DNA from 3 places in the Micromonospora sp. NPDC049836 genome. Region 1 is predicted to be linked to each of the others. Evidence: riboswitches for the same ligand, from Rfam matches in the RefSeq annotation. Region 1 holds a riboswitch; each other region holds the start of a gene.
The links. A riboswitch is a leader RNA that binds a small molecule or an ion and turns the genes downstream of it on or off. The one in region 1 is predicted to bind cyclic di-AMP.
Positions count from the first base shown of each region.

Region 1 (3,263 bases):
CGTCGGCCTGGGCGGAGGCGGCGACCCGGGCGTCGAGCCCGGCGAGCGCGGCGTTGACCGCGGCCACGACGTGCCGGCAGACGGTCTCCCACCCCTCGTCGGCCAGCGCCGGATCGACCGTCACCGACTCCAACCGGCCACCCTGGACGGCCACCGCCCGGACCCGGCCGCCGGCCGCGGCGCCCTCCGCGCGCAGCAGTTCCGCCGGGTCGCCGTCGGCGTGCTCGACGGCCCGCGAGCGCATCGCGGACAGCGTCTGCTGGGTCCGGGTGAGCAACTCGTCCAGGCTCGCGGCCGCGGAGAACGGGTCGTTGGTCATAACCGCGCTTTCTTCACGTCTTTCCGGAGCACCGTGACGATAGCAACCAGCACCGACACCACGGCGGCACGCACCGCCGCGAGCCGTACGCCGGCACCCGATCAGCCCGGACCCGGCCGGCACCGGCGTGTCGCGCCGGCCGCCGGGGAGCCGAACGCCCGGCCGGAGACCCGGCCGGGCGTTCGTGGGGGGAGCGGTGGGCCGATCCGGTGGCCCGGCGGCCGCCGGCCGGGTCAGCGCAGGCGCAGCCGCTGGCCCGGGAAGATCAGGCCGGGGTCGGTGCCGACCACGTCCCGGTTGCGGGCGTAGAGGGCGTGCCACCCGCCGGCGACGTCCTTCGCCTCGGCGATCTCGGAGAGGGTGTCGCCGGGGCGCACCAGGTAGCCGCCGGTGGCGCCGGTGCTCGGCGCGGTGCGCCGGTGGCTGCGGGTGGCCGGCTGGTCCCCACGCGCGGACTTCTTGCCGGTGGCCTTCTTCGGCGACCGGGTCGAGCCCGAGTCCTTGGCGGCGTAGTGCTTCGTCGAGCCGCCCTTCTTGCCGCAGACCGGCCAGGCGCCGATGCCCTGCCCGCGGAGCACCTTCTCGGCGACGGCGATCTGCTCGCCGCGGCTGGCCAGGTCGGCGCGACTGGCGTACTTCTGCCCGCCGTAGCCGTTCCAGGTGCCCCGGGAGAACTGGAGCCCGCCGTAGTAGCCGTTGCCGGTGTTGATGTGCCAGTTGCCGCCGGACTCGCACTGTGCGATGGCGTCCCAGTTCACGCTGGACGCGCTGGCCGGCGCGGCGGGCCCGAGCAGGGCCGCGGCGCCGGTGGCCGCGCCGGCGACGAGCGCGCCGACGGCGATCCGGCGGGCGCCGGCGCGACGATGACGGGCGAGATGTTCAGTTGCCATGGTTTCCTCCACGCCGACGAGGTGAGCTGTCGGGTTCGGGCCGAGGAGCCCGGCCGCCGGTGGGCGGCTTCACCCCGAGGTGTCGAGCACCGAGGAACGTGTGGGTCCCCCGCTCCCGCCTGAGGTCCAGGTACCACCGGGCCGGCGGCGGGATTAGGCGTTGCCGGCCCGTGGTGTCCGCGATCGCGAACGGATACGACGTTAGGAATGGTTTCGGACGATCGCCCACTTCTTGTGAAGTTCTTCACCCGGCCGAGCGACGGGCGGACGCCCCGGGTTGCGGGCGGGGCCGACGTGCCCTACAACGCGACGCCATCACCCACAGTGACCGTCCACGTCGGCCCGCGCGCGTCCCGTCAGTACGTCAGGCCGAATCCCTGCGGGAAGAGCGGGACCTGCCCGTCGCCGGCGTTGATCGGCTGCTGGCTGACCGAGTTCATCCAGGTCATCGGCAGTTTCCCGGTCGGTGCGTACCCGCCGAAGAGGACATCGGCAACGCCGGCGCCCTCGGTGCCGGGCAGCCACGCGGCCAGCAGCGTGTCCCACCTGGGCAGTTCGGCGGCGATGTCCAGCGGCCGGCCGGAGACCAGCACCACGATCACCGGCACGCCGGCGTTGCGCAGCGTGGCGATGGTGCGCAGGTCGTCGCGGTCCAGGCTCATGCCGCTGGTCCGGTCGCCCTGCCCCTCGGCGTACGGCGTCTCCCCGACCACCGCGATCGCGGCCCGGTAGGTGCGGTCGATGCCGGTGCCCCGCTGGTTGTAGGTGACCGTCGTGGTCGGACCCACGGCGGAGCGGATGCCCTGCAGGATGCTGGTGCCGGGGGTGACCGGGCCCGACGAGCCCTGCCAGGAGATGGTCCAGCCACCGCTGGCGTTGCCGATGTTGTCGGCGCTCTTGCCGGCCACGAAGATCTTGTTGTTGTCCCGGGCCAGCGGCAGCACGCCACCGGCGTTCTTCAGCAGCACCTGGGACTGGCGTACCGCCTGCCGGGCCAGTGCCCGGTGCGTCGCGCTGCCCACGGTCGGGGTCCAGCTCCGGTCGGTGTACGGCCGCTCGAAGAGCCCCAGCTCGAACTTCTTGGTGAGGATGCGCCGGTTGGCGTCGTCGATCCGGCTCATCGGCACGTGCCCGTTCTGCACCTCGGCGCGCAGCGTGCTCAGGAACGTCTTCCAGGCCGTGGGCACCATCACCATGTCGATGCCCGCGTTGATCGCGGCGCTGACCTCGGCCGCGGTGAATCCGGCGGCGCCGTCGATCTGGTCGATGCCGTTCCAGTCCGAGACGACGAAGCCGGAGAAGCCGAGCTCTCCCTTGAGGACGGTGCTGATCAGGTACTGGTTGCCGTGCAGCTTCACCCCGTTCCAGCTGCTGTAGGAGATCATCACCGAGCCCACGCCGCGCTGCACGGCGGCCTGGAACGGCGGCAGGTGGATGGCCCGCAGGTCGGCCTCGCTGAGCACGGTGTCACCCTGGTCGTCGCCGCCGGTGGTGCCGCCGTCGCCGACGTAGTGCTTGGCGGTGGCGAGCACCGAGGTCGGCCCGCCGAGGTTGACGCCCTGCAGGCCGGTGACCAGTGTGGACAGGCTCGACGGCAGGTCCGGGGTCTCGCCGAACGACTCGTACGTGCGGCCCCACCGATCGTTGCGGGCGACGCAGAGGCAGGGGGCGAAGTCCCAGTCCACCCCGGTGCCGGCGATCTCCTCGGCGACGGCCTGGCCGATCTGCTGCACCAGGGCGGGGTCGCGGGTGGCCCCGAGCCCGATGTTGTGCGGGAAGATGGTCGCGCCGTACACGTTGTTGTGGCCGTGCACGGCGTCCACCCCGTAGATCATCGGGATGCCCAGCGGCGTGGCGAGCGCGCCCCGCTGGAAGCCGTCGTACATGTCGGCCCACGCCGTGGCGGTGTTCGGGGTGGGCGCCGAGCCGCCGCCGGAGAGGATCGAGCCGAGTCGGTAGGTGGTGAGGTCGGCGGCGGTGACCGAGCCGCGTTCGGCCTGGGTCATCTGGCCGATCTTCTCGTCGAGCGTCATCCGGGACAGCAGGTCGGCGAC
Region 1 covers NZ_JBITLH010000016.1:53,866-57,128, forward strand. The annotation lists gene ACIBPB_RS29775 (YbaB/EbfC family nucleoid-associated protein) at 1-319, opposite strand, end outside; gene ACIBPB_RS29780 (transglycosylase family protein) at 553-1,209, opposite strand; cyclic di-AMP (ydaO/yuaA leader) riboswitch at 1,206-1,379, opposite strand; gene ACIBPB_RS29785 (glycoside hydrolase family 3 protein) at 1,566-3,263, opposite strand, start outside.

Region 2 (3,263 bases), on a different contig from region 1:
GACGCGGTGGTGCCGAGCCTGCGCCGGGCGCTGCGGGAGGGCGTGACGGACATCGACGGGATCGTCGACATCCACATCGCGCAGACCGTGGAGGCCCTGGTCGCCAACTCGGCGGTGCTCGCCGAGCGGGTGGCCGCCGGGCGCTGCGCGGTGGTCGGCATGTCGTACCGGCTCGGCGCGGGCGAGGTGCGCACCGTGGCGGAGGTGCCGGCGGGTGCTCCCGGCCGGGCCGTGCCCGCGCCGGTCGGCGCCGCCGGTCCGGCGCCCACCGCCGTCGCCGGCTGACGCCCCCGAACAGACGAACGGGCCGTCCCGCGTGGTCGCGGGGACGGCCCGTTCGGCGCGTACGGACTCAGAGCAGCGACATGTGCACGTGGTCGGTGTGGTTGGACGGCCCGCTGTACGACTTCCAGCCCGTCGCCGGGAACCAGATCTGCCGGTTCCAGATGACGTAGTAGATGCCGAGCCGGTCGGCGTTGCGGATCAGGAACGCGGCCACGTTGTTGCCGTACATCCGCATGTCGTTGTTGTGCCAGGGGGAGAAGCCGCTCTTCTGCAGCGACCAGTCGCAGGCCCGGCCCTTGGGGTGCTCCCACGGCCCGCCGGGGCGGTAGCAGCCCACGAAGCGGTTGAAGCCGGCCTTCTTGACCTCCTTGTAGGCGTGCAGGGTGCGCGGGGTGATGCAGCCGGAGGTGGTCGGGTCGTTCTCGCTGCACGACTCGGACTTCCAGTCGCCGTCGGCGGTCCGGCCCGGGCCGATCGCGGCCACCCGGGAGGTGGCCGAGACCAGGCCGCCGGTGAAGCCGAGCCCGCCGACCAGCTTCAGCGCCTTCTCCGCCGCGGCCTTCTCCCGGGCCATCGCGTTGGTCAGCTTCTGCTGCTCGCGCACCTCGGCGTCGAGCGCGAGCTTGGCCTGCTCGGCCCGGGTCTTGGCGGTGTTGATCGCGGCGAGCTTCTGCGCGTTGACCAGGTTCAGCTCGTCCAGGCCGGCGGCGCGCTGCACGAACGAGTCCGGCGACCGGCTCTCCAGCAGCATCGCCATGGCACCGATCCGGCCGGTCCGGTAGGACTGCGCGGCGATGGCGCTGACCTGGGGCCGCAGCGCCTCCAGCTCGTCCTGCGCCGCCTTCACCTCGCCGGCCAGCTGGCGCTGGCGTTGCTGCGACTTCGCCAGCTTGGTCTTCGCCTGGACGTACTGCCGGTTCGCCGACTCGATCGCCTCGGTGATGAGCGGCGGGTCGTCGTCCTCCTCGTGCCCCGAGGGGGTGGGGGTGGCGGGCGCGGCCAGGGCCGGGGTGGGGCCGGCGACGATGGCGAGCGCGGCGAGCACGGTCACCAGCGGTGTGATCCAGCGGCGCAGGGGTGCCGTCACAGTCTTCCCTTCCGTCGGCCGCCGACCGGGTTAGCTGACGGGTTCGGGACGGAAGCGGCCCCTACCGCTGACGCGGACTCACCCCATGTACCTGGTTCCCCGGCTCGCCCGCGGGCGATTGGGCGGCGGTACCGCAGGCGCCGGTTCGCGCCTTCAGCGGTGACCGGCAGCGAGGTTACCTGAGAGTCCGGGCGGGGATCTACGTCCGGAAGCCGACCAGAAGCCCTATTTCGTCGTGGCCCTGCGTGACCAGCGTCGCGTTTGACATCCGTCGTCACGCTACGGAGTGTCGTCATGCCGGAAGGTGTTCCACCGCGCCGTCCGGGGCGCGCATGGCACCGCAGCGGGGACGGGCGTCAGGCGAGGCCGGCACGGCGGCGGCGGTACTCCTCCTCGTCGATCTCGCCCCGGGCGTACCGCTCGTCGAGGATGCGCCGGGCCGCCGCGGAGGCGCGCGCGGCACCCGCCGGATCGGTGAGCCGGAACCCCAGCCACACCAGCGCGCCGAGCACCACCAGCCCCAGCAGGGACCAGATCCACATCAAGCCCATCATCGGGCCGTTCCACATCATCTGGCCGCCCTCCCGTCTGTACCGAGGGTCGGCCGGTCCGGCGAGGTGACGCCGGCTCCGGTCGCCACCTCGACGGTACGGCGGGCCGGGGCCCCGGCGGGCGGGCCAGGAGGCCCGGGATCGGGGCCGGAAGTCCCGACTCAGCCCCGCTTCATCAGCCGGCCGACGGCGGCCATCATCTCGGTCGCCATCTCGTCGGCGCGCCCCTCGGCGGCGCCCTCGTGCATGCAGTGCCGGGCGTGGCCGTCGAGCAGGCCGAGGCCGACCTTGTCCAGGGCGGCCTGGATCGCCGAGATCTGGGTCAGCACGTCGATGCAGTAGCGGTCGTCCTCGACCATCTTCTCGATGCCGCGGACCTGGCCCTCGATGCGGCGGAGCCGCGCGAGCAGCTGATCCTTGCTGGCGGTGTAGCCCCGGGTCGGGGTCGTCGGTGCGGTCATGACGTCGAGGATAGCGTACCCCTCGGGGGTATGGTACGGTCCGGTCGTGGGCATACCCACACCGGGTATCGGTAACGGCCCGGACGCGCCGGTCCATCCCTCTCCTACCCCTGGGGGGTATAGGATGGGGGTGCGGGAAGGAGTTTCGACATGGTCACCACCACGTACCAGGTGCAGGGCATGACCTGCGGGCACTGCGTCAACTCGGTCAGCACCGAGGTGAGCGCGATCCCGGGCGTCACCGACGTCCAGGTCGACCTGGCCACCGGCCGGGTCACCGTCAGCAGCGAGAGCCCACTGGACCCGGACGCCGTCCGCGCCGCCGTGGACGAGGCCGGTTACGACCTCGTCCCGGCGTGACGGCCGGCGGACCCCGAGAAACCGAGGTACCCCGATGAACACGGCGACGAAGCTGAGCGGCTTCGCCCTCGGCCTCGCGGCGGTGTTCGGCGCGGCGTACGGGGTCGGTCACCTGACCGGCCCCGTCGCGCCCGCCGCCGAGACCCGCCACGACGCCACCGACCCCGCGCACGACCCCACCGCGGCCGACCACGGTGACGGCCACGCCGACCCGTCCACCGACCACCTGCCCGGCGGGCTGCTCGTCGCCGACCGCGGCTACACGCTGCAACCGGTGAACGCCCCCACCGGCGAGTTCGCCTTCCGGATCACCGGCCCGGACGGCCGGCCGGTCACCCGCTACGACGTCGCGCACGACAAGCGGATGCACCTGATCGTCGCCCGCCGCGACCTCTCCGGCTTCCGGCACGTGCACCCCGAACTGACCGGCGACGGCACCTGGCGGGTCGCCTCGCCGCTCGCCGGGCCCGGCGTCTGGCGGGCGTTCGCGGACTTCACCCCGACCGGCGGCGAGCCGCT
Region 2 covers NZ_JBITLH010000001.1:640,864-644,126, reverse strand. The annotation lists gene ACIBPB_RS03060 (carbonic anhydrase) at 1-285, shown strand, start outside; gene ACIBPB_RS03055 (hypothetical protein) at 353-1,372, opposite strand; cyclic di-AMP (ydaO/yuaA leader) riboswitch at 1,376-1,507, opposite strand; gene ACIBPB_RS03050 (SHOCT domain-containing protein) at 1,729-1,914, opposite strand; gene ACIBPB_RS03045 (metal-sensitive transcriptional regulator) at 2,085-2,384, opposite strand; gene ACIBPB_RS03040 (heavy-metal-associated domain-containing protein) at 2,535-2,744, shown strand; gene ACIBPB_RS03035 (hypothetical protein) at 2,779-3,263, shown strand, end outside.
Region 2: another riboswitch for cyclic di-AMP. It lies ahead of ACIBPB_RS03055 (hypothetical protein); the one in region 1 lies ahead of ACIBPB_RS29780 (transglycosylase family protein).

Region 3 (3,263 bases), on a different contig from region 1:
CGCCCGGGAGCGCCCGGAGGACTACCGTGACTACGCGCACGTGGTGGTCGACGAGTCGCAGGACGTCTCACCGATGCAGTGGCGGATGATCGGCCGGCGCGGCCGGCTGGCCTCCTGGACCGTGGTGGGCGATCCGGCGCAGACCGCCTGGACCGGCGATCCGCAGGAGCTGACCCGCGCCCGCGACCAGGCGCTGGGCCGGCGCCGCCGGTACCGGTACGAGCTGACCACGAACTACCGGAACTCGGCGGAGATCTTCGCGGTGGCCGCGGCGGAGATCCGCCGGCTCTACCCGGACCTGGCCCTGCCCAGCGCGGTGCGCTCCACCGGGGTGGCGCCGGTCGAGCGGGTGGTGCCGGCGGCCGGGCTGCCGGCGGCCACCGTGGCCGCGGCGCGGGATCTGCTGGCCGAGGTGGAGGGCACGGTCGGGGTGATCACGCCGGTGCCGCGCCGGGACGAGGTGGCCGGCTGGCTGGACGAGCTCGGTGCCAGCCGGTTGCAGGTGGTGACCAGCCTCCAGGCCAAGGGCATGGAGTACGACGGGGTGGTGCTGGTCGCGCCGGGCGAGATCCGCGCCGATCCGGGGTCGGGGGTGCGGACCCTCTACGTGGCGCTCTCCCGGGCCACCCAGCGCCTCACCACGCTGGAGCCGGCCGCCTGACGTCGGCGGGTCCACCGTCCGGGGCCGGCCCGGCCATTCACTTGCACACATAGCGATGTGAGCATAGATTGAGTCCGGCCGGGCCGAGGGACGAGAGGGTAAGGGCGTGGGCGCAGGTCATGACCACAGCGGCGCGGTGGCCAACGCCGCGCAGCGCCATCGGGGCCGGCTGTGGGCCGCGTTCGGCCTGCTCACCGCCCTGATGCTGGTCGAGGCCGTGGCCGCCTTCGGCACCGGCTCGCTGGCCCTGCTCTCCGACGCCGGGCACATGTTCACCGACGTGCTCGGCATCGGGATGGCGCTGGCCGCGATCACCGCCACCCGCCGGGCCGGGACCGATCCGCAGCGCACCTTCGGGCTCTACCGGCTGGAGGTGCTGGCCGCCCTGGCCAACGCGGTGCTGCTCGGCGCGGTCGCCGTCTACGTGCTGGTCGAGGCGGTACGCCGGTTCGGCGAGCCGCCGGAGGTGTTGGCCGGGCCGATGCTCGCCGTGGCGGTGCTCGGCCTGCTGGCCAACATCGCGGCGTTCGCCCTGCTGCGCGCCGGCGCGCAGGAGAGCATCAACCTGCGCGGGGCCTACCTGGAGGTGCTCGGCGACCTGCTCGGCTCGCTCGGCGTGATCGGCGCCGCGCTGGTCATCGCGGTCACCGACTGGTGGTGGGCCGACCCGCTGGTCGCCGTGGCGATCGGGTTGTTCATCCTGCCGCGCACCTGGCGGCTCGGACGGGCCGCGCTGCGCATCCTGGTGCAGGCCGCACCGGAGCACCTCCAGGTGACCGCCGTGCACGACCGGCTGGCCGCGGTGCCCGGCGTGGCCGAGGTGCACGACCTGCACGTCTGGACGCTCACCTCGGGGATGGAGGTGGCCTCCGCGCACCTGACCATGACTCCCGGCGCCGAGGTGGGCGAGGTGCTGGCCGCGGCCCGGACCGCGCTGCACGAGGACTTCTCGATCGATCACGCCACGTTGCAGATCGAACCCGGAGCGTCGGCGGGCGCGTGCGGATCGGTCGAGTGGTAATGAGGACAACCTTAAATCCGAGTGGCTATTGTGCATCTATGCCGGTTTTGTGCCTGAATGCTCGGCCCGCCTGCCGGGCCGGGACCGGGTACCGCCGGTAGGCTCGGTCCCGGCCGCCGGGCGGCGCCCTCCGGCGCCCGCGGTGGCCGTCGCCTAATCGCCGGAACGCGGCGAGCCGGGGAACCACGCACCTGGGGTGCATCCGCGTCAGCGGTAGGGATCTTCCGTCCCGAACCCGTCAGCTAACCCGGTCGGCGGTTGACGGAAGGAACCTGAATGCCATCCATGGCACCTGTACGACGGACGGCCGCCCGGTTGGCGGCCCTGCTCGTCGCGACGCTCGCCCTCGGCGTCGTGACCGTGCCGACCTCCCCCGCGTCGGCGACCTCCCCCGCCGGCCGGCTCGCCGGCCCTTCCCCGACCGGCCTGCTCGCCGCCGCCCCGGGCGGGGACGACGAGGGCGGCACCCCCGCGCTGCGCGCCCAGCTCGACGCGGCCAGCAAGGGCTGGCTGGAGGCGCGGACCGCGCTGAACCGCTCGACGAGCCGGCAGAAACAGCTCACCGCCGACCTCGCCGGGATCGGCGCGGAGCTGGACGTGCGGGGCGCCAAGGTCGGCGAGATCGCCGGGGTGGCGTACCGGACCGGCCGGCTCGGCACCGCGGCCGCGCTGCTCGGCAGCAGCAGCCCGGAAGGCTTCATGGACCGGGCCGCCGCGCTCCAGCAGGTCGCCGCGCACGAGGACCGGGCGCTGCGCGACCTGCTCGACGCCCGGGACCGGGCCACCCGCACCCAGACCGCACTGGCCGCCGAGATCCAGGAGCAGCGCAAGCAGGTCGCGGTGATGGCCAAGCGCAAGCAGCAGGCCGAGCACGCCCTGGAGGTCGCCAACCGGTCGGCGTCCCGGCCCGACGGCGGCAGCGTGCAGGGCACCTCCCGGACGAACGCGAAACCGGCGCCCCGCAACGCCGACGGCTCCTGGCCGTCCGAGTCGTGCAGCGTGAACGACCCCACGCCGGCCGACGGCTGCATCACCCCGCGCACCCTGCACGCCCTCCAGCAGGCCAAGGCGGCCGGGTTCACCCGCTACGTCTCCTGTCACCGCAGCGGCGGCTCGGGCGAACACCCGAAGGGCCGGGCCTGCGACTTCGCCGCGCAGAAGGACGGCTTCGGCGGGGTGGCCAGCGGCGGCGACAAGACGTACGGCAACAACCTGGCCGCGTACTTCATCCGCAACGCCGACGCGCTCGCCGTGCTCTACGTGATCTGGTTCCGGCAGATCTGGCTGCCCAGCAGCGGGTGGAAGGCGTACAGCGGGGGCAACGGCGACCCGTCCAGCGACCACACCAACCACGTGCACCTGTCGGTCTACTGAGCCGCCGCGGGTGGTCCGCCGCCCCGGCGGGCCACCCCGGCGCGACCCCCGCTACGCCCCGGGACGTACGCGGGGTGTCGTCCGGCGGACCACGACGGCGGGCCGGCGGCGGAGCAGCATCGGCGGCATGACCCGACTCTCCCCGACCGGACGCAAGGCCCTGCTCACCCTGCACCTGGTCACCGCGCTGGGCTGGCTCGGCACCGA
Region 3 covers NZ_JBITLH010000003.1:568,709-571,971, forward strand. The annotation lists gene ACIBPB_RS10520 (HelD family protein) at 1-661, shown strand, start outside; gene ACIBPB_RS10525 (cation diffusion facilitator family transporter) at 768-1,682, shown strand; cyclic di-AMP (ydaO/yuaA leader) riboswitch at 1,823-1,955, shown strand; gene ACIBPB_RS10530 (coiled-coil domain-containing protein) at 1,968-3,056, shown strand; gene ACIBPB_RS10535 (hypothetical protein) at 3,184-3,263, shown strand, end outside.
Region 3: another riboswitch for cyclic di-AMP. It lies ahead of ACIBPB_RS10530 (coiled-coil domain-containing protein); the one in region 1 lies ahead of ACIBPB_RS29780 (transglycosylase family protein).